Regions from separate parts of the Parageobacillus sp. NEAU-HV-2 genome, predicted to be linked through region 2. Evidence: a T-box and tRNA genes for the amino acid it is inferred to sense, from the RefSeq annotation. Region 2 holds a T-box; the other regions hold tRNA genes.

Region 1 (7,530 bases), on a different contig from region 2:
CCATGATGATAACCATAACCAGGATAGCCACCGTAATCTCCAATGAATTGTCTTTCCATTTTGTATCTCCTCCTTAACTGTTTTAAAATAGTGTATGCACCCATATTCAAAGAGGTATAGATTCTTGCCCATTATGACGCTTGCGGAATTGCTGTTTTGATTATGGTTATCTAATGTGTCACAGGAAAATAGCCACTTCTTCAACTAGCCTGCCTCGTAGCCAACCATGAAGCAAGTTTCATTACAGATGATGGAAGTTGATTCGTTCTTCCATGAGAGATAATCATGCCACATAATTGCGCCACCATCTGAAGGATGAAAATATTGATTTTCAGGATGGTTCAAGAAAAGAAGCGATTTCTTAATTTAAAAGCAGAATAAATAAAAAAGCCTCTTTGGGAAGTAAGAGACTAATCAAGGTCTTTTCTTTTCAGAATGAGGCATTTTCGTAATTACAATTGGGCTATTCTAAAACCATTCCTCATGCATTCCTTTTAAAAACGTTCTTGTAATTGGAAATCCGGAACTCTCCCCTATAACAGAATCAATTCCACAATAAGGACAAACGGCTGTGTCTTCATCATCCCACCACTCCGTAATTTCAGTAGGACTAAAAATTTCCAAACAATAAAAGCAACCACATATCGTATCCTTTTCTAAATCTTTTCTATTATGACTGCTAAAACGGTGTGCTTCTTTAAAGTGTTTTTCCATCACTATATCCCTTCCCTATGCCTGTATTGTATTTTTTCGCTTGGATTATCCTTTCCTTTATTAAACTAAACTGCCTATTAGCCAACCATGAAGCGAGCTTCATCACAGATAATGGAAGTTAACTCGTTCTTCCATAGGAAACAATCATACCATATAGTTGCGACATCATCAGAAGGATGAAAATATTAATTTTTAGGATAGTAAAAGAAACTTAAGTCAAATCTCTTCCCCATAAACTATTTAACAAAAACATATAAAACGTGAACATTATAGAAACGATTATAAAAATCATCGGTATTGATTTGAATTTTTCGACCTTTCTAAAGGTCACAATAAAAATGATAATCGCAAAGAATGTAACAATATAAAATACAGAGAATAAACCGTACTTCGTAAAAGGGCCTAAGAACAAACTAAGAACTGAAAATTGAACAAGAAAGGCCAAAATGGAAATAGAAACCCACTTAAGATTACCCCTAATTTTAATAATGCTTATGATGGATAAAATAGTTGAACTTAAAATTAGTAACGTAAGAAGCCATTCATATAGGAAAAACAAAGATTCATTATAAACTGCAAATAAATAACCAACAACGGAAAGAGGTATGATCGCAAGCAGTAAAAGGGCGTTTATTTTTATATATTTAATTTCTCCCAACCTTCTCCCCCCTCTTATGTATAACCATATTTTAACATATAACCGTTAGAAATTCCATATTTTACAAACAGACCTGTTAGTCAACTATGAAGCGAGCTTCGCCAAAGGTAATGGAGGTTCATTCGTTCTTCCATAGAAGTGAAACAAATTAACCTTTGCTTGGAACTTTACTCGAAACAAGACGTGCAATTCCAATTAATAAACAAGCTACACTAATTGCCCATAAAACACCTGAGATCCCTATCCTCAATGATGCATTTTCCGAACCCATAAAATCATTATGTTCAAAAGTGTTTATCGCTTCTAAAAGTTTGTAACCCGTAAAAGAAAAGAAAACAACATGTCCAATGAACCAGCCGAATGCTTCTTTGCTGAATTTGTATTTAAGCCAAAGAGCAATGAAAGAAATTAATTCAATCCCCATCACTATTGCAAATCCCCAATTCAACATTCCGTACACTTCGGCTTCTAAATACATTTCTCTACCTGGTTACTAACATCTATAAAAATCGACTCATCGCGATGGAACCAGCAAAACTGCTTGCCGCTCGGATTCTCACCGAGTTCCATCAGGAAGGGAATTTCCCTTGTCATTCACCTGCTGTGAAAGACATCCCGTGGCTCGCTGTTAGCGACGGCATCTGTCGTGCACCATTCCTTCCATCGGTCAGTACACGACAACGATTTTAGTAACCAGGTCTACACCTCCTTCAGTTGAATTTGATATTGGTACAGCCAGCAGAATTGGTGCAAGATATTCCATAACGACCATTCATGCTCTTGTTTGAAATTCTCGATTTTGCGTAACATCATCGCGATATATTGGCATTGTTTCTTGCCGCTTTTCGATTGCTTGTAGGATTCTTCCATCGACCCTAACGCCGCAATCAAATGGCGCTTCACTTTCGTTTTTATGATGTGAATGAGTTCTTTTGGCAATCGTTCCTGATACCCTAATCCCCGTCTGCCAATCACCAACGCGGCACTTTCATGGACGGATAAACCGTATGTTTTCATGTATTTGAAACGTCCGATGACGCTGGTATACGCCGGATTCACTTTTTTAATACGAAAGCCGAGCCTTAAGCCCCGACGAATGATGGTGTCAGTCAGCTTTTTCTTTTTGAAATGGTGGGTGAAACGATTGAATCGTTTGTCCGTATCGTGCCGCTGTCTTAGTTGAATGTTTTCGATGACCACTGCGCCCACGTTTTCTTGAAGCAGCCAGTCATACGGTTTCTCCAACAATGTTGTTTCGCTTATTCGCTCTTACGTGTTTGATTTCGACGGTATATGGTTGATATTCGATGATCGGCTTGCCTTTTGCATTCACTCCGACTGGTTCTCCCATGATGAGATCAATGATTTCCTCTTCATATTTTTCAGGAACCAACACAGGCAACCTCAAGCGGGGAGCGCGTTTCCCTTCTTGTTGTCCAAGTGGATTGGCGATTTCTACATAACATTGGTACGTCTTGTCGTCATAGGTGAGGCGAATATTCAAATTCCCTTTTTTGCTTTTATCACCTCTTGCGTACAACTGATTCGAGCGTAATTCTTTCCATTCTTCGTTCGTGATGTTTCCTTTCAAGCGCTTATAAAAGTTTTGTTTTCCACCAAAAATCACACGTGGAATTGTCCCTTGGTCGAGATGGTGCTTTAGCTCATTTTCTTTGGATTTCAGTTTTTCTAATTGTCGCTGTAATCCGGCTAAACATGTTGGAAGATCGACTTTTTTCGGTGTTTTTCTTCCATGTTTTGCGTAAGAGCCAATTTTGCGTGTCGGTTACAGACGCTTCGCATCCTATTATAGTTTCGTGCTTTTTCATTAATTCTTTGATTGTGAACAATACTGTCCTTAGCACCCATACACGCTTCGCTGCACCACAGATGATGGGAGTTTTATGTTCCTTCATGGGAATCGAGGAAGGACTAATTACTGATTACTAACAAAAGCCAGCCAGATGCACGGCACCCGTTAGTTTAGGGGTAACCTACTGTGGAAGGTGTGTAAGTTTAAAGAAACTAGGGTCTGGTTTCATCCATTTTATTCCTTTTTCTGATTGAAAATAAATTTCTTTGTCGTTTTCATAAAGAACTTTTATTTTTATATTCCCAAAGTCAATGACACTTGTTTTTTCACGGGGTAATGCTTCTTCATTCCAATCAATAGCATTATTAATAAAACCAATAATTTCCTCTATTTTAATTTTATCCTTTATTTCAGAACATTTTTCGTCAGTTGGACTTTGATAGACGCAAATACTTTCTGGAACATGATCAATCCAAGTTGTTGAGTTATATATTGGGGTTTTGTCGAAGATGACCTCTGTTTGATCTTCAAGTGGATTGTAACCGGCTGAAATCCACAACACACCGTCAAATCCTTCTTTTCTCCAACGAGAATCAAATCCTGCCCAATCATTTTCTGCATCTTCATCATTAAGCACTGTGTTCATATGCTCCATTTTCCAACCATGCTTGGGCAGTTCCTTTACATAGAAATCATATATATCTTTCCAATAATCGCCTTCGATCACATACTCATGGTCAGTCGGTTCCAATCCATCGAATAAAGGAATGTCTTCGTGTTGTTCGGGAATAATGGACATCCCATCATAAGTATCATCAGTGATTTTTTGATATGCAAACCAGCCCATAGCAATCAAAAACACAATAAATCCAAAAATTAGACGATTTATTTTTTTCATTTAATCCTCCCCTAAAATGTTACATTTTTACGATATCTCCATTTTCCTTAAACATTCTCCCACTCCTTTAACTAAAACCCTTACATTTTATTTTACCAATCCATCAAGATTATTACATAAATTTCTAACATGCCTCGATGATCCTCACCTCCAACAAAAGTTTTGGGGAATGGAGGGAAACCATGGGAAACTCGGTGTTAACGACAACGATATTAAATCGATTACTGCGTTATTCCATTATTTTTAACCTAAAGGGCGAAAGCTATCGATTATGGGAAAAGAGGCTCCAACAAGAAAAACAGAAGGATCAATGAGGTCCTTCTGGGGAATTGCAATTCTCTTTGATTGGATCTAAATTGCAACCGACCAAGCGAGGCGTTAAAACAATTGAGCATGAAATTCGTTTTGGAGAATATACGTTGTTTGTTCGTGTTGGGCCGTGTTCATGGAATTAAGGTTGTAAAAGGTGAAGAAAAGATATTGAATGCCACTCTTTCTGATGAAACTAAATCTTATATAAAACAAAAACATCAACAGTGAAAGCCCTTGTCTTTCGTAAAAAAATAATAGAGCCGATAATGGCTCTTTTTTATAAATATTTCCTACTACCACCGCTTACAAATGAACCACTCATTACAATACTTTCTCCATATCCAGCATTGGGGAGAATCCAATCCTTTCATAGATTCTTCTGCCCTGTGAACTTGCCCATAGTCGAGCCCTTCTTGCTCCTCGCTCTTTTAGCCAAGAACAGACTTCTTCCACCAATTGAGAAGCCAAGCCTTTTTTTCGGTGATTGTTAATTGTATAAACACCAATTACCCAACCAAAAGGAGTTTGCTCTTCACTTAGAGGAGTGGCATACTCCATTCTAATAAGCCCCCCTGCACATGCCACAATATTTCCTTTCTCATCAACCGCAACCCTGAACCTTAGATTGTTCTCCTCGCTCTCCTTAAGAAATAAGTTTCTAACTTCGTTAACACGTTCAATGTTTGGTATAGGTATACCATCCTTTTCCCCCATCTCACATGCCATTTTAAACCAATATTCTGCAAGTAACGGGAGTTCATTTTTTGTTGCCCATCTTGTTATATACATCACATATCCCACCTGTACATTCTTATTTTACTTAAATATTCAATATTCTTTCTTTTAATCCTCCCTCTTCAGCCAGACTGCCCATTAGTTGAATAACCTCCTCAAATATATTAACATCAAATTCCACTTTTGTTCATAAAAGCGGATTGTCATTTCCGATAAGTTTTTCACTCTGTTGTCTAATTGAAAATCATCGTACAATTTTCTTGTCCACACGATTAAGCTTTTGCTTTAGTACGTTAAAAAACAAAAAAGCCAATGCTCTGTATCGTACAAAGCATTGGCTTTAAAGGCTTTTCGTTATGTATGGTGCCGATGGTGGGAGTCGAACCCACACGGGGGGCTACCCCACACGATTTTGAGTCGTGCGCGTCTGCCAATTCCGCCACATCGGCGTAAAACACATATTTGATTATACAATAGCAACAATAGAAAGTCAACAACTTATTTCATGCCGAGGGCCGGACTCGAACCGGCACGGTAGTTACCTACCCCAGGATTTTAAGTCCTGTGCGTCTGCCAATTCCGCCACCCCGGCGCCACACCAATGGAGGCGGCACCCGGATTCGAACCGGGGATAAAGGTTTTGCAGACCTCTGCCTTACCACTTGGCTATGCCGCCACAAAGAGCGGAAGACGGGACTCGAACCCGCGACCCCCACCTTGGCAAGGTGGTGTTCTACCACTGAACTACTTCCGCATTATGGCTGGGGTAGCTGGATTCGAACCAACGCATCACGGAGTCAAAGTCCGTTGCCTTACCGCTTGGCTATACCCCAACAGTAGAAGGAAAGGGCGACTAGTGGGAATCGAACCCACGCATGCCAGAGCCACAATCTGGTGCGTTAACCACTTCGCCATAGTCGCCACAAAATGTTTATTCTTTTATGGCAGGGGCAGTAGGAATCGAACCCACACCGGAGGTTTTGGAGACCTCTGTTCTACCATTAAACTATGCCCCTAAGTGTAAATGGAGGGGGACGGATTCGAACCGCCGAACCCAAAGGGAGCGGATTTACAGTCCGCCGCGTTTAGCCACTTCGCTACCCCTCCATAATGGATGGTGCCGACTGCAGGACTTGAACCCGCAACCTACTGATTACGATTCAGTTGCTCTACCAATTGAGCTAAGTCGGCATATATATCAGAGCCAATCCACATCCAAAATAACACGCAACAGATTCACAGATGTTTAGCTCGTTTCTACTATTGTGATAAGAGTAAGTGGTGGCTCGGGACGGAATCGAACCGCCGACACAAGGATTTTCAGTCCTTTGCTCTACCGACTGAGCTACCGAGCCATATACATTTTTGAAATTAAATATTGTAAATGGCGGTCCCGACGGGACTCGAACCCGCGATCTCCTGCGTGACAGGCAGGCATGTTAACCACTACACTACGGGACCTATATAGATTGCGGGGGCAGGATTTGAACCTGCGACCTTCGGGTTATGAGCCCGACGAGCTACCGGACTGCTCCACCCCGCGACGATAGAAAGAATGATTGATTTAGAGAACTTTAATTAATTTGGTGGTGGAGGATGACGGGATCGAACCGCCGACCCCTTGCTTGTAAGGCAAGTGCTCTCCCAGCTGAGCTAATCCTCCAGCAAAAAGAAAGTGACCCGTACGGGATTCGAACCCGTGTTACCGCCGTGAAAGGGCGGTGTCTTAACCACTTGACCAACGGGCCGTGTGTAGTTAAGTAGTGGCGGAGAGCAAGGGATTCGAACCCTTGAGACGCTATTCGCGCCTACACGATTTCCAATCGTGCTCCTTCGACCACTCGGACAGCTCTCCAAGATGGCTCCGCAGGCAGGATTCGAACCTGCGACCAATCGGTTAACAGCCGATTGCTCTACCACTGAGCTACTGCGGAATAAGATAAAGATTAAGCTATACCCACTTTTATTTTACATTGCCTCTTCCTCTTCTAGCAAATCCAAAGATGCTTGATGCGTCGAGGCAACTCGCAGCGGATTCATGGAAGCATAAGCTCGTTGCTCCCCACTGAGCTACTGCGGAATAATTTGGACAAGTATTATTATAATGATCGATACTGTTGTGTCAAGATTTTTTTATTTCATTCCTTCAAAACTAGATAACCGTTTGGTTGGAAGAAGCTAGTCGCCTGCGCTTTTCGTGGTTAAGTCCTCGATCGATTAGTATCCGTCAGCTGCACGTGTCGCCACGCTTCCACCTCGGACCTATCGACCTCGTCATCTTCGAGGGATCTTACTCGCTTAACGCGATGGGAAATCTCATCTTGAGGGGGGCTTCACGCTTAGATGCTTTCAGCGCTTATCCCTTCCGCACATAGCTACCCAGCGGTGCCCCTGGCGGGA
Region 2 (7,530 bases):
TTTTAATAGTAAGAGACGGAGTTATCGAGAACTTCCTATTCGTTTTGCGGAACTTGGCCTAGTTCATCGCCACGAACTTTCAGGATCTTTAAATGGGCTTTTACGGGTTCGCTCTTTTACTCAAGACGATGCACATTTGTTTGTTAGAGAAGACCAAATTGAATCTGAAATTGATAAAGTTTTGGATTTAATTGATGAGTTCTATTCGGAATTTGGTTTTAGTTATAAGATTGAACTTTCTACTCGCCCAGAAAATTTTATGGGTTCAGTTGAAATATGGGAAAAGGCAGAATTAGCTCTGGAATCAGTATTAAAGAAAAAAGGGTTACATTATCAAATAAATCAAGGTGATGGTGCTTTCTATGGTCCCAAGATTGATTTTCACATTCTAGATTCACTCGGACGAAGTTGGCAGTGTGGGACAGTTCAGCTTGATTTCCAAATGCCTGAAAAGTTTAACTGTAATTATATAGGCGAAGATAATAAACCTCATCGCCCGATTATTATTCATAGAGCTATTTATGGTTCTATCGAACGGTTTATGGCAATTTTAATTGAACATTTTGCAGGTGATTTCCCATTTTGGCTGTCTCCATTACAAGCAAAGATATTGCCTATTTCTGATTCTCATTTATCTTACGCCAACCAAGTTAAATTACAATTAGAATCTGCTGGATTTCGAGTTGAAATCGATGACAGAGTTGAGAAAATTGGATTAAAGATTAGAGAGGCTGAAATAAAAAAAGTTCCTTATATGATTATAATTGGTGATAAAGAGGTGGAAAAAGAGTCCTTAGCCATAAGAAAGCGTAAGGAAGGAAACCTTGGTGAAATGAATATTATAGAAGTGATTAAAAAATTCAAAGAGGACAACAAGCGTTAATAATTCGGAAGAGGGTGTCCCAAAAGTGTTTGCTAAGCGTTCGCTTTTCGGACACCCTCCTTTTTTCGCAAAAAAATAAGAAAACCGTTCCTCTTTTGGTATAATAGAGCCACCACAACTCACCGCAAAAGAAAGGAACGATTTTCTTATATACATTTATTATACACCACATCAACTCGTTCTTCCAATGGATATTGAAGTATTGATCCCCAAACACCATCTTTGTCGTATTGTGGATATGGCAGTGGAAAAAATGAGCCCCACTCTTTTTACTTCCCTCTAAGGAAAAAACAGTGAGAAAAAGCAGGAACAGAAGCGATTTTTCTCGACAAATATCCAATAATAACCAAAAATGAGAAAAAAGAAAGAAGAGGCTGGCTTCAAAAGGTCGATTCAGCGACCTTTTGAGTCAGCCTCTTTTTTCATGTTCTTCAGCCGTTTTTGCTTTTTCTTTAGCCACCAGTCAATGGTGTTGAAACCGCATTTGATGGCGCCGACTCTTTGCCGCTAATATCCACGGCTGTGACGTAATAGATGGCGCCAGGCTGCAGAGCGGCAAAGGACAGCGGTTTTCCAGCCTTGACGATCGCGGCAACTTGGGGCGGCGTGCCGTCTTGTCCAGCGCGATATACGCGATAGCCAATTACATCATGTTCCGGATGCGGCTGCCAAGTGATGGTGGTTCCATTTACTAGTTGGATAGCCGGCGGTGCCGGGATTTTTCCGTTTTCTTTGAGCTCATTAACCAACAGCACCCCATTCCATTCACTAGCGCTTGAACTATCCATTCCCCATTGTTCCAGTATTTTTTTGTTTAGCATCACTCCGCTCGAAACAAACTCACTTGGAGTTGTATCAAGAGCGGCATACCGTTTGCCGTTCACTTCGACGAAGCGTCCTTCGCTCAAATACTGTTCTTTCCCTTGCTTTGGCGTAAATTTTGTGTTGTATAAATCATATTTTACTAACCCTGCTTTTTGGCATAAATCCGATGGGATGAAACCTGAAACAGTACAATAGGCGCGCCGGACGATGCCACCGGGCATGTTGAAGCGCTTATTTGGCGCGATGAGCTGCGGCTTTACATCGTAAGCGGCATTCATTAATTGCGCCCATAAAAGCTGGGTCCGCTTGCTATAAGACAATCCTCTATAGGTGGACTGCAGCGGTGCAGGCGTATCGTATCCCATCCAGATGCCAAATGTCACGTTTGGGTTTGTCGCCACAAACCATGAGTCTTTATTATCTTGTCCTGTTCCCGTTTTTCCAGCCCAATCCGCTTGGAATTTTAAATAGGACTGGAGAGAAGATGCTGTACCGCCGCGAATGACATCTCTCATCATATCAATCATTAAATAGGACGTCTGCGGAGAAAAAACAGGAACAGGATTACTTTTATGTTCGTAAATAACTTTTCCATCTTTTGATACGATTTTCTCGATTAAATAAGCGTCGATAAACGTTCCGTAATTAGCAAAGGTGACATAGGCGTTGACATTTTCCTCGACGGTTACCCCTGTGAAAGTTCCTCCAATCGCTAAGGCGACATTGTTTTCTTCATTTTTTGCCACGCTGGTAATGCCCATTTTATGCAAATATTGTACTGGATGTTGGTTCATGATCTGCATATAGGTGCGGATCGCAGGGATATTATACGAATACTGCAGGGCACGCCGCGCCGAGACGAGACCGTGCGTTTTCCCATCCGCATTTTTTGGTGTATAACCATTAATGCTCAATGGCATATCTGGGATGACGGAGCCGGGCTGGACGATGCCCATCTCCATTGCTGGCGCGTATACAAGCAGTGGCTTCATCGTCGAACCGTTCGATCGATATGCTTGTGTGGCGTGATTAAGCTGCTCTCGTTTATAATCTCTGCCGCCGACAAAGCTAATGATTTTTCCAGTTTGATTTTCAATCAACATCGCACCGACTTCGACAGGTTCCCGCTTTGCAACCGTTTTGCCTGTCTGTTTATCTTTTACGTATTGAATGACGTCATCGCCGTAATAGCGGTAATCAGCCACTACTTTTTGCATGCGGTCGTAAATCGTTTTGTCGATTGTTGTGTAAATATTGTACCCGTTTTGGCGCAGCTGTTTTTCTGCCTTTGCCACATACTGTTTGTGAAGGGATGCATTTTGCCACAATTGCTCTTTTGTATAACCGTCTTGTTTGGCCAATATTTCGGCCATTACTTCTTTCGCACGTTTTTCGATTTCCATCGTCAGCCATGGATATTTTTCAAACGGCGACGGTTTTGGCGGTGCAAAATGTTTGGCAACATTGTATTGCAGCGCTTCTTCATATTGTTTTTCGGAAATATATCCCGCCTGCTTCATTCGTTTCAATACCGTCTTCATCCGGTGCAGAGCTGGTGATAAGTCTTTTTTCACTTGGCCATCGCTTGTAAACGGCGTATACACAAACGGGCTTTGTGGGAGGCCTGCCAAAAATGCCGCCTGGGCTAGATTTAAATTTTTGGCGTCTACGCCAAATACCCCTTGAGCCGCAGCCTGGATGCCGGCGATATTGCGCCCCGATGTGTTTCGGCCGAATGGGACGACATTTAAATAAGCTTCTAAAATTTCATTTTTACTAAAAAACTTTTCAAGGCGAAGGGCGAGCAATATTTCTTTTGCCTTTCGTTCAAATGACACTTCATTCGTTAATATTTGGTTTTTGACAAGCTGCTGCGTCAGCGTGCTTCCGCCTGTTTTTACTGACGAGTTCGTCGCTTCCTGAAACAGCGCGCGAATGATCGCTTTTGGAACAACCCCGTGATGTTCATAAAAGTATTCGTCTTCTGTTGCTGTAACCGCTTTAATCACATACGGTGAAACATCTTGTAATTTGACTTCTTCCCTTTCTAGATCAGAGCGGAAATTGCCGAGATAAACGTTATTGGCGAAGTAAATATGCGTCGTTTCTTCATAGTCGTAAATATCTTTTTTCATTTCCTCATAGGAAGGGATGGGCATGTCCTTTACTAAAGAAGCAAAATACCCAGCGCCAAGACCGACGGCAAAGCAAATGAGGCAAAGAATAAGAATGAGAAAAATAAGGAAAAGATTCCAAACGACTTCATATGTAATAAAAAAATAGCGCCATGCCTTCTCAAGGGAAAATGTTTGCTTTTTATGCTCCATGAGCATCCCCCTATACAACCAATCAATATAAATAAGTATACCATATTTATTGTTGGATATTGCGGCATTTTGTCATTTTTTCGCCCTTTGTATACGAGAAAAACTTGATTTGACAAACTAGACAAAGTTGTGGTAAAAAAATGTATAAGCAAAATGGCATAGGAGAAAGCGATGACAGGAACAAGTAGTGTTTATCTCCCTGTTTCAGAGAGCTAGTGGCCGGTGTGAACTAGCACATAGATAAACGCGAATTACCTCCTCGAGCAGCTTTTGTGAACGGCAGCAGCCAAGTAGCAAAAGACGGCGTGCGCCGTTATCCAAATGAGGTGAGAAAGCGTGAAGCTTTCTAAGTAGGGTGGTACCGCGATTGTCACTCGTCCCTTCGCTTTGGGGCGAGTTTTTTATTTTTATTAAAAAAGAGGTGGGGTAAAGATGGATTTACTGCAAGAGCTTGAGTGGCGCGGACTTATTAACCAAGTTACCGATGAGGAAGGGCTGCGCCAGCTGTTAAATGAGGAAAAAGTAACCTTATATTGTGGATTTGATCCAACGGCGGACAGTTTGCACATCGGGAGTTTATTACCGATTTTGACGCTGCGTCGCTTCCAGCTGGCGGGGCATCGGCCGATCGCGCTAGTAGGCGGAGCGACGGGATTAATCGGCGATCCGAGTGGAAAAAAAAGCGAACGCACTTTAAATCCAAAAGAAACGGTGCAACAGTGGAGCAATCGGATTAAAGAACAATTGTCAAGATTTTTAGATTTTGAAGCGCAAGACAATCCGGCGAAAATCGCCAACAACTATGACTGGATTGGCTCACTCGATGTGATTACTTTTTTGCGCGATGTTGGAAAGAACTTCGGGCTAAACTACATGCTGGCGAAAGAATCGGTGCAATCGCGCATCGAAACAGGCATTTCGTTCACCGAATTTAGCTATATGATTTTACAAGCTTTTGATTTTCTCAAATTATACCAAACGGAAAATTGTCGCTTGCAAATCGGCGGCAGCGACCAATGGGGAAATATTACGGCGGGATTGGAATTGATTCGCAAAACAGAAGGAGAAGCAAAAGCGTTCGGATTGACGATTCCGCTCGTGACGAAAGCCGACGGGACGAAATTTGGAAAAACGGAGAGCGGAACGATTTGGCTCGATAAAGAAAAAACATCCCCGTATGAGTTTTACCAATTTTGGATTAACACCGATGACCGCGATGTCATTAAATACTTAAAATACTTTACGTTCTTGTCGAAAGAAGAAATTGAAGAGTTAGAAAAACAATTGCAGGAAGCTCCAGAACAGCGGGCGGCGCAAAAAGCGTTGGCGGAAGAAATGACAAAACTAGTTCATGGCGAAGACGCCTTGAAGCAAGCGATTCGTATTTCGGAGGCGCTCTTTAGCGGCAGTGTGTCTGAATTGACCGCGGAGGAAATTGAACAAGGGTTTAAAGACGTCCCTTCTTTTGAATATGAAGGAGAGGAAGTTCCGCTAGTGGAACTCCTTGTCATGGCGAAAATCGTGCCATCGAAACGGCAGGCTCGGGAAGACATTGCCAATGGTGCGATTTATGTCAACGGCGAACGCGTGCAAGACATCAACGCTGTCATCACCAAAGAAAACCGCATCGAAGGGCGCTTTACGATCCTCCGTCGCGGAAAGAAAAAGTATTATTTAATCCGCTACAATTAAATCCTGGCATTGCCAGGATTTTTTTATGAAAAAATATCCCTTCAGAGAAATCTCTGAAGGGATATCGTTCATTAACGAGAGTAGAACTCAACGATCAATGCTTCGTTAATTTCCGCCGGCAATTCGGAACGTTCAGGTAAACGAGAATATGTGCCTTCTAGTTTGTCAGCATCCAATGTTAAATAATCTGGTACGAAGTTGTTTAATTCTAATGCTTCTTTAATAACTTGAAGGTTGCGCGATTTTTCGCGGACCGCAATCGTTTGGCCAGGTTTCACGCGATAAGATGGAATGTTTACACGGTTTCCGTCAACTAAAATATGACCGTGCGTTACAAGCTGACGAGCTTGGCGGCGAGTACGCGCAAAGCCTAAGCGGTAAACAAGGTTGTCTAAACGTGATTCTAAAAGAATCATAAAGTTTTCCCCGTGTTTACCAGGCATTTTGCCAGCTTCCTCAAACGTTTTACGGAATTGGCGTTCGTTTACGCCATACATATGACGAAGTTTTTGCTTTTCTTGCAATTGCAGACCATATTCAGAAAGCTTTCTGCGTTGACCTGGGCCATGTTGACCTGGCGGATAAGGGCGTTTTTGCAACTCTTTACCTGTGCCGCTTAACGAGATTCCAAGACGGCGGGAAATTTTCCATGTTGGACCTGTATAACGAGCCATTTATTGCTCCTCCTTTTGCTTTTATTCAGGTAAAATAAAAGCAGACGTGCGTCAACAATTATGGCCATTTTGTTTTCATGTATCCTCGCTCTAGCAGCTAAGAGTTACACGATACACCTCGATATTCGAGGAACAAAATGGAACCATAAAGGTGAGCACTAAGGCTGCTATATTTTACACAAAGGGTATTATATGATTTTTATAAGACAAAGTCAACATTTTATTTCCCTTATTTCGAGATAATATGCTATAATAAAAGATGTAATTTTTAGAAAAGTTTTGTTATCACTCCATTCTAGCTGGAATGAGAACGTCAGTCTAGGTGAAAAGGGCTATGAAACTGGAAGAAGAGAGAGTATATGAGGCCTTTAAGCAAAAATTTTTTCATTGGTTTTTATCGTATGAGGGTTATGATAATTTTTCCAACGTGATGAAAGAGTTGCTGTTGTTGCTGAAACGGGAGCTTATGGCGGAGCAAGTCTCTTTTTTTATGTTTGATCCTTTAAGCAAAACATTTTATCCGGAAGCAATGACAGAGCTGGAAACAAGCCGCTCTCCTTTCGTTCCCTCTGACTTGCCGGTTGATATAGAGGCGGTCGCCGATGATGAACAACGAGCGATTCAAATTTGTCGGGATGGAGAATATACCACCGCGCGCATTTTTCTTCACCTTTCGGAAGAAACAATCGGAATGTTGCAATTTATGTATCCTCGCCACTTAACGATAGGTGAGCAACTGTTAAAGAAAATCAGGGAAGATTTTTCTTTGCTGTTCCAAAAACTTCGCATCATCTCCCAAGGACTTAGTGATGAAAAGCGCTATGAACAGCTGCATCGATTTGCGGCAAAAATTCATTCTTCGATGCAAATTGATGACGTATTAGAAGAAATTGTTAATACGCTTAAACAAGTATATCCATCATTTACATACCATTTGCTTTTGTCGCACGATAATCAGCACTGCGGTTATTTGCCGATCAAAACGCTTGTATTTGATGAAAGCGCGGAAAATATGGCGGCATTGCAAGCATTTTTGACAGGGAGAATTCAGCTTGAAGACTCTATTTCGTTGCGTCGTTCCATTTTATATGCACCAATTAAAGGGGTGCAAGGTGTTTACGGTGTGATT
Region 3 (7,530 bases), on a different contig from region 2:
ATCGCGTAAGCGAGTAAGATCCCTCGAAGATGACGAGGTCGATAGGTCCGAGGTGGAAGCGTGGCGACACGTGCAGCTGACGGATACTAATCGATCGAGGACTTAACCATGAAAAGCGCAGGCGACTGGCTTCTTCCAAACAGATGGTTATCTAGTTTTGAAGGAATGAACTCCTTCTTGACAAAATCGATTAGATGAATATAATTATTTATGTCAATTGAACAACTTGCCTAGTGACAATGGCGGAGAGGAAACACCCGTTCCCATCCCGAACACGGAAGTTAAGCTCTCCAGCGCCGATGGTAGTTGGGGCCAGCGCCCCTGCAAGAGTAGGTCGTCGCTAGGCAAGTTCAATATTCCGCAGTAGCTCAGTGGTAGAGCAATCGGCTGTTAACCGATTGGTCGCAGGTTCGAATCCTGCCTGCGGAGCCATCATGCTTCCATAGCTCAGTTGGTAGAGCACTTCCATGGTAAGGAAGAGGTCACCGGTTCAAGCCCGGTTGGAAGCTTTGATGTTTTCCTTTTTGGCCCGTTGGTCAAGTGGTTAAGACACCGCCCTTTCACGGCGGTAACACGGGTTCGAATCCCGTACGGGTCACTTTCTTTTTGTTTACTGGAGGATTAGCTCAGCTGGGAGAGCACTTGCCTTACAAGCAAGGGGTCGGCGGTTCGATCCCGTCATCCTCCACCATGTTTAACATTTTATTTGTCGGCTTAGCTCAATTGGTAGAGACGAGCTTAAACTTCAATGAATTTGCTCCGAGTTGTCCCGACGCATCTAACATCATTGAATAAGCTAGAAGAGGAAGGGACACAAAAAACTAAGCGTATATGTCGATACTTCTTATGCTGGATTAGCTCAATTAGTAGAGACGAGCCTAAGCTTCATCGAATAAGCTACGAGTTGCCTCGACGCATTTGGCACCTTTGAATTGGCTAGCAGAGGAAGAGGCAACGGAAATAATTTGAGTATAGACACATTTCTTATGCCGGCTTAGCTCAATTGGTAGAGCAACTGACTTGTAATCAGTAGGTTGCGGGTTCAAGTCCTGCAGCCGGCATCATAATACGGAGGGGTAGCGAAGTGGCTAAACGCGGCGGACTGTAAATCCGCTCCCTTTGGGTTCGGCGGTTCGAATCCGTCCCCCTCCATATACATAAAAAACGGCCATTCAATCAAGTATAATGTTTGGATATTGTGAAATAATATGTTTCAGCTGACAGTGTTTGAATATCGTTGGGCTATAGCCAAGCGGTAAGGCAACGGACTTTGACTCCGTGATGCGCTGGTTCGAATCCAGCTAGCCCAGCCATTTTATCCATATTGAGCCATTAGCTCGGTGGGTAGAGCAACGAGCTTAAACATCTATGAATCCGCTACGAGTTGTCCCGACGCATCCAACATCGTTGAATAAGCTGGCAGAGGAAGGGACAACGACAAACGATGAGTGTCTTGATTTTCTATATGAGCCATTAGCTCAGCAGGTAGAGCAACGAGCCTAAACTTCATCGAATAATCTTCGAGTTGTCTCGACGCATCTAGCTTCCTTGAGATAGCTGGCAGAGGAAGAGACAACGAAAACAACTAGTGTCTTCATTTACTGTACGAGCCATTAGCTCAGTAGGTAGAGCATCTGACTTTTAATCAGAGGGTCGGAGGTTCGAGTCCTCCATGGCTCATCGATGTGCGGAAGTAGTTCAGTGGTAGAACACCACCTTGCCAAGGTGGGGGTCGCGGGTTCGAGTCCCGTCTTCCGCTTTTTATACCATTATACGGGGCCTTAGCTCAGCTGGGAGAGCGCCTGCTTTGCACGCAGGAGGTCATCGGTTCGATCCCGATAGGCTCCATTAAAGCATCCCATTTCGAAAAACACGAATGGGATGCTTTTTATTTTTCCCTATGCCCGTGAAATAAGAATAAATATTCAAAAAATTGTCGAGTTGAGTCATGACGGCGTTTTCATCTACAATAATAACGTAGTATAACGGGAAAGGGGAGGCAGCATGAAGAAAATATCGATCATTGGTGTGCCGATGGATTTAGGACAGACGCGTCGCGGCGTCGATATGGGGCCGAGTGCCATGCGCTATGCGGGGGTCGTTGAGCGTTTGGAGCGCCTTCATTATGATATTGAAGATTTGGGAGATATTTCGATAGGAAGAGCTGAACGGCCTGATGATGAAGGGCTTCGTCTTAACTTGCGAAATTTGAAAGCGGTTGCGGAAGCGAATGAAAAATTGGCCGCGGCTGTGGATGATGTGATCAAAAGGGGAAGATTTCCTCTCGTTTTGGGTGGCGATCACAGCATTGCCATTGGTACATTAGCCGGTGTTGCCAAACATTATAAAAATTTAGGCGTGATTTGGTATGACGCGCATGGTGATTTGAATACCGCCGAAACGTCGCCGTCTGGAAATATTCATGGAATGCCGCTGGCTGCAAGTCTCGGACTAGGACATCCAGCATTAACGAATATTGGCGGTTACAGCCCAAAAGTTAAGCCGGAAAATATCGTTCTGATCGGTATTCGTTCCCTTGATGAAGGCGAAAAACGATTCATTCGCGAAAAAGGGATTAAAATATATACGATGCATGAAGTAGATCGTCTCGGAATGACCACGGTGATGGAAGAAACAATTGCTTATTTGAAAGGGCGGACAGACGGGGTGCATTTATCACTTGATTTAGACGGATTGGATCCTCATGATGCACCAGGGGTAGGCACTCCAGTGATTGGCGGTCTTACTTATCGGGAAAGCCATTTGGCAATGGAAATGCTTGCCGAGGCGCAGTTAATTACATCGGCAGAGTTTGTCGAGGTAAATCCTATTTTAGATGAGCGCAATAAGACTGCTTCTGTCGCCGTAGGATTGATGGGTTCTCTTTTTGGCGAAAAGTTAGTGTAATGGAATAGAAACAGCAGATTCCGCAAAATCTGCTGTTTTTTCTGTTGTATACGTTGACCATCTCTCCCACTTCCTTTGGTTTAAGTAGAGCTCTTCTCGCTCGATTATGATAAAATAAATTATATGTTTTCATGAAACTTTTATTAGAGAAGAACCGTAGTATACTGTAGCCGCAGGGGCGGGGGTATTGTATTATTATGGATATATTTGTGAAGAAACGGATTAAAGCGATAAAAAAAGGCGACCAAAATGCCTATGCCGATATTGTTGACCTTTATAAAGATAAAATATATCGTCTATGCTATCGGATGCTGGGAAACCGCCATGAGGCGGAAGATGCAGCACAAGAGGCATTCATCCGCGCCTATGTTCATATTGATACGTATAATCCGAAGATGAAATTTTCGACATGGCTTTACCGCATTGCAACGAACTTAACGATTGATAAAATCAGGAAGAAGAAGCCAGATGCGTATTTGGATGAGGAAGTCAGCGGCACCGATGGGCTTACGATGTATGCCCAGCTTTCTTCTCACGAAGCTTCCCCCGAGGAAACAGTAGAAAGCCTGGAGCTGCGGGAGACGGTGCAGGAGGCGATCGGAAAGCTGCCGGAAAAATATCGCAGCGTGATCGTGCTAAAGTATATAGAAGATTTATCATTACAAGAAATTAGCGAGATTTTAGATCTGCCGATCGGCACGGTGAAAACACGGCTTTATCGCGGCAGGGAAGCATTACGAAAGCATTTGGGTCATCTGTAAGAGGGTGAAAAAACATGAAGTGTCCAGAGCATATTGTAAAGCTTATGCATGATTATTTAGATGGTGATATAGGTCCAGGTGATGAAAAACGATTAAAAGAGCATTTACAGGAATGCCCGGCATGTGCCGCTCATTTCCATGGGTTAACGAAAACGGTGGCCTTTATTCAGTATGCATCTCATGTCCCTTCGTCGCCTGATTTTACGACGCGAGTGATGGCGAATTTACCGAGGGAAAAGAAGAGGATTCGAGTGCAAAGATGGATGCAACGCCACCCGTTTCTTACTGCCGCATCACTATTTATTCTTTTAACTACCGGAAGTCTGTTTACTGCATGGAATGGAGAGGAACAATTCTCGGTTTCCACACACGAAAATGTGATTATTCGCGATCATACCGTCATTGTTCCAAAAGGGGAAACGGTGAAAGGGGATATCGTTGTCCGCAACGGTTCTATTAGGATAGAAGGGAAAGTGGAAGGCAATGTTACCGTGATTCACGGAGAAAAATATTTAGCTTCCGCAGGGCAAGTAACAGGGGAAATTGAAGAAATTAATCAAGTATTTGAATGGATCTGGTATAATATTAAGGAACGGATCAAAGATGCAATGGAAACGTTCAAATAGTATAGGCCATCTTTCGGATGGCTTTTTTCAATGATATGTTATAATAAAAGAGCTGTTTCCATAAACATGATGTTGGAATTAGTGATAAAGGAAGTGTGAAGATGCCTTTCGGAGAACTCCCTGTTGTAGATTATTTAGTGAAAATTGTCGATATTCTCGTTGTTTGGTACGTGATCTATAAATTAATTATGATGATTCGCGGGACGAAAGCAGTCCAGCTTTTAAAGGGAATTATTCTGATTATACTAGTGCGAATCGTTAGTAACTTTCTTGGCCTTAGCACGCTGCAGTGGCTAACGGGTCAGGCGATTACATGGGGGTTTCTCGCTATTATTATTATCTTTCAGCCGGAATTCAGGCGTGCTCTTGAGCAGCTGGGGCGCGGAAAACTATTTGCACGAAGCAGCACAAACGAAGATGAAGAACAAGTAAAGATGGTTGAGGCGATTATTAAAGCTGCGGAATATATGGCGAAACGGCGAATCGGTGCGTTAATTTCTGTAGAACGGGAAACAGGAATGGGAGATTATATCGAAACGGGAATTATTTTGAACGCTCGTGTTTCGTCAGAACTATTAATTAATATTTTCATTCCGAATACTCCTTTGCATGACGGAGCTGTTATTATTCAAAAAAATCATGTTGCCGCTGCGGCCTGTTATTTGCCGCTTTCGGAAAGCCCATTTATTTCAAAAGAATTAGGGACTCGTCACCGTGCTGCACTGGGAATTAGTGAGGTAACTGATAGCATAACAGTTGTGGTATCGGAAGAAACCGGTGCGGTATCGATCACAAAAAACGGGGAGTTACATCGGGATTTAACTCCGGAGCAGTTTCGGGAGTTGCTTACAAAAGAATTAGTGCCGGCAACAAAAGCGACTTCCTCATCCCGTTGGCAATGGAGGGGGAAGAAACATGGATAAGTTGATGAACAACCATTGGTTTATTAAAGTGTTTTCTTTACTGCTAGCCATCATGCTTTATATGTCAGTCAATATTGAAAAAGGAACAAAGTCTGGAGGGATTTTCCGCAATGCGATTGGACAAGAGGATATAGAAACGCTGATGAATGTCCCCGTCGTCGTTTACTACGACGAGGAAAATCTAATCGTTTCCGGCGTTCCGAAATACGTGAACGTGACGTTGCAAGGGCCGGCAAGCATTGTAAAACCAACCGCTTTGCAGCGGAATTTCGAAGTATATATGGATTTAACGGATTTGCCGTTAGGAACATATACTGTTCCGATTAAATATAAAGACATATCCGACAAACTAAAGGTAAACATTCAGCCCTCGACAGCAAAAGTAACCATTCGGGAAAAAGTAACAAAAAATTTTCCTGTCGGGGTTGAATTTATGAATAAGAATCAAGTGCTAAAAGGCTATTCTGTGGAACAGCCGATTGTCAAGCCTAACTCGGTTATGATCACGGGTGCCAAAGAATTAATTGATAGCATCTCATCGGTAACAGCGAAAGTAAATTTAGAAGGCGCCACTGACACGATAACCCAAAAATCGAAAGTAATCGTTTATGATCATAACGGCAGGGTGTTAAATATCAGTGTGCATCCTTCGATTGTCGAAGTGACCGTTCCGATAAGAAGTCCAAGCAAAACCGTTTCCCTAAAAATCAACCGGGTAGGAACGTTGCCGGAAGGAGTAAACATTGTAAAAATAGAAACAGTTCCAAATGAAGTGACGATCTTCGGTCCTAAAGAAAAAATTGATTCTATTGAATCCATCGATGGGATTACGATTCGTTTAGATGAAATTACTGAAGATACGACGTTGGAAATGGATGTTCCACTGCCGGAAGGAGTCAAAAGCGTTGATCCATCTAAAGTAAAAGTCCATATCGATGTGCAAAAAGAAGAATCAAAAACGCTCAAAGGCGTGCCGATTCATGTGTTAGGATTAGGAGAACAATATACAGTGGAATTTATAGACCCAAAAGAGCAAACAATGGATGTTCGGCTTCATGGAGCGCCTAACATCTTAAACGATATTACAGAAGATGACGTGGAATTATATATTGATGTTAGCGGTTTAGACCTCGGTGAACATGAAGTAAAGATAAAATGGAATGGACCACAAAATGTGAAATGGGAACTGCCAAAAGAAAATGCAAAAATTAAAATAAGCGAAAAAACCAATGAACAATAATTTCATGGATGTAAGGAGAGATTGACATAATGGGTAAATACTTTGGTACTGACGGTGTACGCGGAGTAGCGAATCGAGAACTGACACCAGAGCTGGCGTTTAAAATCGGGCGCTGCGGCGGATATGTATTAACGAAAAGTACAGAACGCCCGAAAGTGTTAATCGGCCGTGACACCCGGATTTCCGGCCATATGCTCGAAGGAGCGCTTGTCGCCGGATTGCTTTCCATCGGAGCGGAAGTCATGCGCCTCGGCGTCATCTCCACTCCAGGGGTTGCTTATTTAACAAAGGCGTTAGGAGCACAGGCAGGGATTATGATTTCGGCGTCTCATAATCCTGTTCAAGATAACGGAATTAAATTTTTCGGTCCAGATGGCTTTAAGCTATCCGACGAACAAGAAAGAGAGATTGAAGAGTTGATTGACAGTCCGGAAGATATGCTGCCAAGGCCGATCGGCAAATCGTTAGGACAAGTGAATGATTATTTTGAAGGCGGACAAAAGTATTTACAATACTTAAAGCAAACCATTGATGAAGATTTTTCCGGCTTGAAAATTGCGCTAGACTGCGCGCATGGAGCTACTTCGTCGTTGGCGACGCATTTATTTGCCGATTTAGAAGCCGATGTTGTGACAATGGGTGCATCACCAAACGGGCTTAACATTAACGAAGGAGTAGGCTCCACCCATCCGGAAGCGTTAGCGGCATTTGTGAAGGAAAAAGGCGCCGATGTTGGACTAGCCTTTGATGGCGACGGCGACCGCCTCATTGCCGTCGATGAACATGGAAATATCGTGGACGGCGATCAAATTATGTACATTTGCGCCAAATACTTAAAAGAAATCGGACGGTTGAAACATCAAACAGTCGTTTCTACTGTCATGAGCAACCTTGGGTTTTACAAAGCGCTGGAAGCCCAAGGAATTCAAAGCGTGCAAACCGCGGTCGGCGACCGCTATGTAGTCGAAGAAATGAAGAAAAACGGCTACAATCTAGGCGGAGAACAGTCGGGACACATTATTTTCCTTGACTATAACACGACAGGAGACGGATTGCTGACGGCGCTGCAGCTT

Evidence for each region. The T-box of region 2 lies ahead of tyrS (tyrosine--tRNA ligase). A T-box ahead of a tRNA ligase gene usually reads a tRNA of that ligase, here a tRNA-Tyr.
Region 1: it encodes a tRNA-Tyr, which carries the amino acid that the T-box ahead of tyrS (tyrosine--tRNA ligase) is inferred to sense. The anticodon was not compared.
Region 3: it encodes a tRNA-Tyr, which carries the amino acid that the T-box ahead of tyrS (tyrosine--tRNA ligase) is inferred to sense. The anticodon was not compared.

The regions. Positions count from the first base shown of each region.
Region 1 is NZ_JBXUJJ010000019.1:25,836-33,365, forward strand. It holds gene AC1WMD_RS18065 (hypothetical protein) at 1-59, opposite strand, end outside; gene AC1WMD_RS18070 (hypothetical protein) at 469-714, opposite strand; gene AC1WMD_RS18075 (hypothetical protein) at 926-1,372, opposite strand; gene AC1WMD_RS18080 (hypothetical protein) at 1,521-1,850, opposite strand; gene AC1WMD_RS18085 (IS200/IS605 family accessory protein TnpB-related protein) at 2,072-2,617, opposite strand; gene AC1WMD_RS18090 (SSO2105 N-terminal domain-containing protein) at 2,601-2,999, opposite strand; gene AC1WMD_RS18095 (hypothetical protein) at 3,367-4,083, opposite strand; partial or broken gene AC1WMD_RS18100 (ATP-binding protein) at 4,218-4,397, shown strand; gene AC1WMD_RS18105 (GNAT family N-acetyltransferase) at 4,717-5,184, opposite strand; tRNA gene AC1WMD_RS18110 (tRNA-Leu) at 5,492-5,579, opposite strand; tRNA gene AC1WMD_RS18115 (tRNA-Leu) at 5,637-5,722, opposite strand; tRNA gene AC1WMD_RS18120 (tRNA-Cys) at 5,733-5,806, opposite strand; tRNA gene AC1WMD_RS18125 (tRNA-Gly) at 5,813-5,884, opposite strand; tRNA gene AC1WMD_RS18130 (tRNA-Gln) at 5,889-5,963, opposite strand; tRNA gene AC1WMD_RS18135 (tRNA-His) at 5,979-6,051, opposite strand; tRNA gene AC1WMD_RS18140 (tRNA-Trp) at 6,073-6,146, opposite strand; tRNA gene AC1WMD_RS18145 (tRNA-Tyr) at 6,156-6,237, opposite strand; tRNA gene AC1WMD_RS18150 (tRNA-Thr) at 6,246-6,321, opposite strand; tRNA gene AC1WMD_RS18155 (tRNA-Phe) at 6,410-6,485, opposite strand; tRNA gene AC1WMD_RS18160 (tRNA-Asp) at 6,516-6,591, opposite strand; tRNA gene AC1WMD_RS18165 (tRNA-Met) at 6,600-6,673, opposite strand; tRNA gene AC1WMD_RS18170 (tRNA-Val) at 6,718-6,793, opposite strand; tRNA gene AC1WMD_RS18175 (tRNA-Glu) at 6,807-6,878, opposite strand; tRNA gene AC1WMD_RS18180 (tRNA-Ser) at 6,895-6,985, opposite strand; tRNA gene AC1WMD_RS18185 (tRNA-Asn) at 6,990-7,064, opposite strand; partial or broken rRNA gene AC1WMD_RS18190 (23S ribosomal RNA) at 7,328-7,530, opposite strand, start outside.
Region 2 is NZ_JBXUJJ010000002.1:69,315-76,844, forward strand. It holds gene thrS (threonine--tRNA ligase) at 1-883, shown strand, start outside; gene AC1WMD_RS03890 (transglycosylase domain-containing protein) at 1,336-4,035, opposite strand; T-box leader at 4,198-4,420, shown strand; gene tyrS (tyrosine--tRNA ligase) at 4,468-5,727, shown strand; gene rpsD (30S ribosomal protein S4) at 5,799-6,401, opposite strand; gene AC1WMD_RS03905 (sensor domain-containing diguanylate cyclase) at 6,736-7,530, shown strand, end outside.
Region 3 is NZ_JBXUJJ010000015.1:46,822-54,351, reverse strand. It holds partial or broken rRNA gene AC1WMD_RS17195 (23S ribosomal RNA) at 1-110, shown strand, start outside; rRNA gene rrf (5S ribosomal RNA) at 230-346, shown strand; tRNA gene AC1WMD_RS17185 (tRNA-Asn) at 358-432, shown strand; tRNA gene AC1WMD_RS17180 (tRNA-Thr) at 437-509, shown strand; tRNA gene AC1WMD_RS17175 (tRNA-Glu) at 527-598, shown strand; tRNA gene AC1WMD_RS17170 (tRNA-Val) at 616-691, shown strand; tRNA gene AC1WMD_RS17165 (tRNA-Thr) at 989-1,061, shown strand; tRNA gene AC1WMD_RS17160 (tRNA-Tyr) at 1,071-1,152, shown strand; tRNA gene AC1WMD_RS17155 (tRNA-Gln) at 1,239-1,313, shown strand; gene AC1WMD_RS17150 (hypothetical protein) at 1,369-1,503, shown strand; tRNA gene AC1WMD_RS17145 (tRNA-Lys) at 1,608-1,680, shown strand; tRNA gene AC1WMD_RS17140 (tRNA-Gly) at 1,688-1,759, shown strand; tRNA gene AC1WMD_RS17135 (tRNA-Ala) at 1,776-1,848, shown strand; gene rocF (arginase) at 2,005-2,907, shown strand; gene sigW (RNA polymerase sigma factor SigW) at 3,105-3,668, shown strand; gene rsiW (anti-sigma-W factor RsiW) at 3,683-4,294, shown strand; gene cdaA (diadenylate cyclase CdaA) at 4,396-5,217, shown strand; gene AC1WMD_RS17110 (CdaR family protein) at 5,210-6,457, shown strand; gene glmM (phosphoglucosamine mutase) at 6,487-7,530, shown strand, end outside.